DNA from 2 places in the Microbacterium sp. CFBP9034 genome. Region 2 is predicted to be linked to the other one. Evidence: predicted binding sites of a transcription regulator. Region 2 holds the regulator's gene; the other holds the start of a gene.
What was found. The regulator LexA, encoded in region 2, represses DNA repair genes until DNA is damaged. The targets are predictions, from matches to a motif close to TCGAACANNTGTTCGA.
Positions count from the first base shown of each region.

Region 1: the regulator LexA is predicted to act here: its motif matches at 1,145-1,160, upstream of SOM19_RS15705 (HNH endonuclease signature motif containing protein).

Region 1 is NZ_JAXCWC010000002.1:942,998-945,198, reverse strand. It holds gene SOM19_RS15705 (HNH endonuclease signature motif containing protein) at 1-1,134, opposite strand, end outside; gene SOM19_RS15700 (glycosyl hydrolase family 28-related protein) at 1,591-2,201, opposite strand, start outside.
Region 2 is NZ_JAXCWC010000001.1:1,583,270-1,585,470, forward strand. It holds gene SOM19_RS07115 (hypothetical protein) at 1-846, opposite strand, end outside; gene lexA (transcriptional repressor LexA) at 905-1,585, opposite strand; gene SOM19_RS07125 (LysM peptidoglycan-binding domain-containing protein) at 1,855-2,201, shown strand, end outside.

The DNA.
Region 1 (2,201 bases), on a different contig from region 2:
TTTGCAGATCGGCGCAAGGTTCTCCAGCGAGGTCGTTCCCCCGTGCTCCCACGCGACGGTGTGGTCGATCTCGCATCTCGACGCCGGCGTGCCGCATCCGGGAGCCATGCACCGGTCGGCGCGCCACTTGACGATCTTTCGCAGGCCGGGTGGCGGCCGGTACTGATCCCGGCCGACCGACAGCACGGCGCCGGTCTCAGGATGAGTCAGGATCCGTGTCCACCCATTCGCAGCACCGCACAGCTCGCGAGCACGCGAGAGCGGGATGGGTCCGACGCCCTCCACGGTCGGAGGTTCGCCTGACCCGGCTGAGTCATCGTCCAGCAGCGCCAGCACGGGCACGGTGACCATCACGCTCGCACGGATGCCCCGAGCCTCCGCCGGGTGCACCCCGGCTTCCCCCTCGACGAGCAGGTCGCCCAGCACGTCCGCGCGGACCTGGTCCAGCGTGCGCGTCTCTCCGTCGCCCTCCGCGATCACCTTGGCCATCGCCGTGACGCGCGACTGGATCGCTCTCGCCTCGACCGCCGGTAGCAGCGCCGACAGCCACGCCATGCCGTCGTCGGCCGGTTCGACGATCACTCGACGCTTCTCGAGCGCCTCCTGGTGGCGCTGCTCGAGGGTCTCCGAGCGCACGGTGTCGATCAGCGTCCTCAGGAAGCGCCGGAACGGCCCGACCGACTCCGACTCGGCCAGCTCGACCGCGAGTGGAACGATCCGATCGGCGAACTCGGGCTCGACCCCGGTCATGGCATCGACGAAGATCGCCGCGTGCCGCTCGGTCGTGCGAGCGCCGCCCAAGGACGCCAGCATCTGTGGATACCGGTGCACGAGCGCCTCCGCCCGCGCCAGCAGCTCGCCCGCGGCGTGGTCGGTCACCCGCAGGGCGGTCGCCAACTCGAGTCGGATCCCGCGCTCCACGATCTCGGCCGCGCGCGAGCCTCGAACGACGGCATCGGCGAGGGCTTCACACCGCATCGCATCGATGCGCTCGAGCTGCTGCGCGGCGAAGACGGACATCATCGTCGCGACCTCCACCACGAGGTCGACGGCGTCAGGCAGGTCGGGCAGATCCTCGACGCCCCAACTGACGGCGACGAAGGGCGCGCCCCCTGAGTCGCCGTTGCTTTCCATACCTTGAGATTAGAACATACCTCCGACACTGTGGCGGCGTCGCGGTCGAGTTCGGCCGTTGGTTGAGGGCGGAGGGCGGCGGGCGGCGGGCGGCGGAGTCGGAGAGTTCGGATGCCCCGGGAGAGGCCTGGGTCGTCGAGCGCCAGGGGAAGCCGACGGCACGAAATTCCCGGAACCCGCACCGCTGAACCCGCCTCGCTCGGAATCCCGGGCGGGACCGGAAACCTCACTCCGCCAAGACCCGGACGCCGCAACCCAGGGCCCGTCACCCTCGACGGCGCAACCTGGTCCACTTCCCGGATCCGGACACCCTGGACACCGCACCCGGCAGCAGAAACTCCGGACACCGAACCGAGCCCCGGAACCCGCGGACACCGCGCCTCTCACGAAGGACGCGGCATCCGCTCCCCGATCACCCCACGGCGATCACGGCTGCACCCACGCAGCCGCAGGCCGCTACGGCTGCACCCACGGCGACGGCGCCGGCGGGGCGACCACGGGCGGCCGGTCGTCGCATGTGATGGTGTTCGGCAGCTGCCATGACCCGGCCCAGGGCCCGGTGGTGCCGCCGCCGTCGTTGCCGCCGAGGTCGATGACCGAGAACTCCGAGCCCGTCGGCGGGAAGCCGAAGGAGCCGCAGTTGTTGATCCCCACCGCCCCCACATTGCGGGCGTCGACGTTCTCGAACGACGCGGAGCCCTCGATGCGGGCGCTCAGCACCGACGTCCCCGTGCCGTCCACCCGGACGTCGGCGAACGAGACGTCCGACAGCGAGTACAGGTCCTTCACACCCCACTCCGACACCAGCATGATCGCGTTGTAGGTGCTGTCGAGATAGTGGTCGCCTGTCACACGGACTCCGGAGATCGAGCCCTCGAGGGCATAGATCCACAGCGACCCGAGGCCGATGTTCCAGTTGAGCTCGCGCGTTCCGGCGCGGGCCGTCGTGTTGTCGCGGAACGTCAGGGTGCCGGCGAACGGGTGCGCGCCGAACCTGGATCCGGCGTGCAGCGCGCTGCCCTCGCGGATCGTGTCGGCCACCAGGTTGCCCGACACCATGATGTCGG
Region 2 (2,201 bases):
CAGGCCGAGCCCGGTGCCGAGCACCGCGGTGCTGCGCCGGCGCGCGATGGCGATGCCGAGCCCGAAGAGCGCGAGGGTGATGACGGGCAGCCACCAGCCGAGCGTCGTCGCGAGGGCGTAGCCGGTGCGGATCATCGCGAGGTTGTCGCCCTTTCCGATGATCACGACACGATCCACGGCAGGGATGAGCTGCGCCGCGTTCACGCCGTTGTCGGTCAGGCGCTGCTTCACCGTCTCGACGATGGCTCCCAGCTGGATGCCGACGCCGTCGTCGGTGCGGACGACGAGTCCGCCGCCGTCGGAGGTGGCCGCCGTGGTGAGAGCGCGGTGCGCGGCGCGGGTGGCGGTCGCCCAGACGTCGGAGAAGGCGTCCGAGACGACGACACGCGTGACCGCCTCGTGCACCAGGTTCTCGAGGCCGTCGGCGGCGGGCGCCTGCAGCATCTCGAGCGCCTTCGCCGCACGGGACGGCATGCCGTCGATGTCGGCCAGGCCAGTGAACACGGACTTCGTGAGCTCGTGGAAGTCGACCTGCGCGTTGACCGCGTCCATGGTCTCGTCGACGACGAGCGCCTGCACAGCGGGGTCGTCGACCAGCGGCGCGAGGGTCGCCACGAAGGCGTCCTCCTCAACCAGCTGCACACGCGCCCATGCGCCGACGATCGACACCGGCACGAGGATCGCGGCGATGACGATGCACAGCGCGGAGACCGGCGCCCGCCATCGCCCGCCGCTGGGACGAGACTTCGGGGGCGGCGTCGCTTCCGCCAGTCGCGCGTTCTCGGCCTCGAGTGCGCGGATCCGGTCTTCCAGTGCCAGTGCGCCCGCCGTGTCGATGTCGCTCATGGCGCTCATTCTGGCCGACACCGGCGCCGTTGGGGGAAGGATCACCCGCGACGGGTGATCAGACGGCGCGCAGAACCGCCACGATCTTGCCCAGCACGACCGCTTCGTCGCCCAGGATCGGCTCGAACGCCGAGTTGCGGGGGAGCAGCCAGGTGTGGCCGTCGCGCTGGCGGAACGTCTTGACCGTCGCCTCGCCGTCGAGCATCGCCGCCACGATGTCGCCGTTGTCGGCAGTCGGCTGCGAGCGGACCACGACCCAGTCGCCGTCGCAGATCGCGGCGTCGATCATCGATTCGCCGGAGACCTTGAGCATGAACAGGTCGCCCTTGCCGACGAGCTGCCGGGGGAGCGGGAAGATCTCCTCGACCTGCTGCTCCGCGGTGATCGGCACCCCTGCTGCGATGCGACCGACGAGCGGGACGAGGGCGGCGTCGCCGACGGAGGGGCCGGAGTCGGCGGGGTTCTCGGTCGCCGTGCCCGGCAGGTCGATCAGGACCTCCATCGCGCGGGTCTTGCCGGCGTCGCGCCGGAGGTAGCCGCTCAGCTCGAGCTGATTGAGCTGGTGCGTGACGCTCGAGAGCGACTTGAGCCCGACGGCGTCGCCGATCTCGCGCATGCTCGGCGGATAGCCGTGACGCGCGATCGACCGCTGGATGACCTCGAGGATCGCCAGCTGCTTGTCGCTCAGGCTCTTGCGTCGCCGCGTCTGCGGCCTCTCGCGCCCGGTCGCGTCGCTCATGTCCGGCTCCTGTCTCGCCGCCCTCGTGCGTCGAGGGGTGCAGCGGTCTTCGAATGTCGGAGGCCCGTGGTGGGGTTCTCGTATCGAAACCGTATCCGGATTCGATCCTCGAACGGGGCATCGCGACCGCGTGTCGCGTTCGAGGGATCGGCACCAGACCCGGCCCTTGACATCATAAAGCATCGAAGATAGCTTCGGTACAGAGGTTCGCATCCCCCACTCCCGGCCGAGTGGCGGGTGCGAATCTCTCCCCACAGGAGGAGCAGACCATGACCGCGATCGGCCTCACCACGCCGGCTCTCACGAGCAGCGCCTTCACCCGCCGCGCCCCCTCCACCCGCCTGCGCATGACCGTGCGGGGTCGACGCGTTCTCGCCTCCCTCGCGGCGCTGCCCGCAGTGATCGCCGTCGGCATCGCCGTCATCAGCGGCGGGAGTGCGCTGGCCTCACGCGACGCCGGCGCTCCCGCCGACTCCTTCACGACGATCACCGTGTCCTCCGGCGAATCGCTGTGGTCCATCGCCGAGTCGGTGGCACCCCACGACGACCCGCGCGACGTCGTCGACGCGATCGTGCGGCTCAACGCGCTCGACTCGGTGACCGTCCAGGCAGGCCA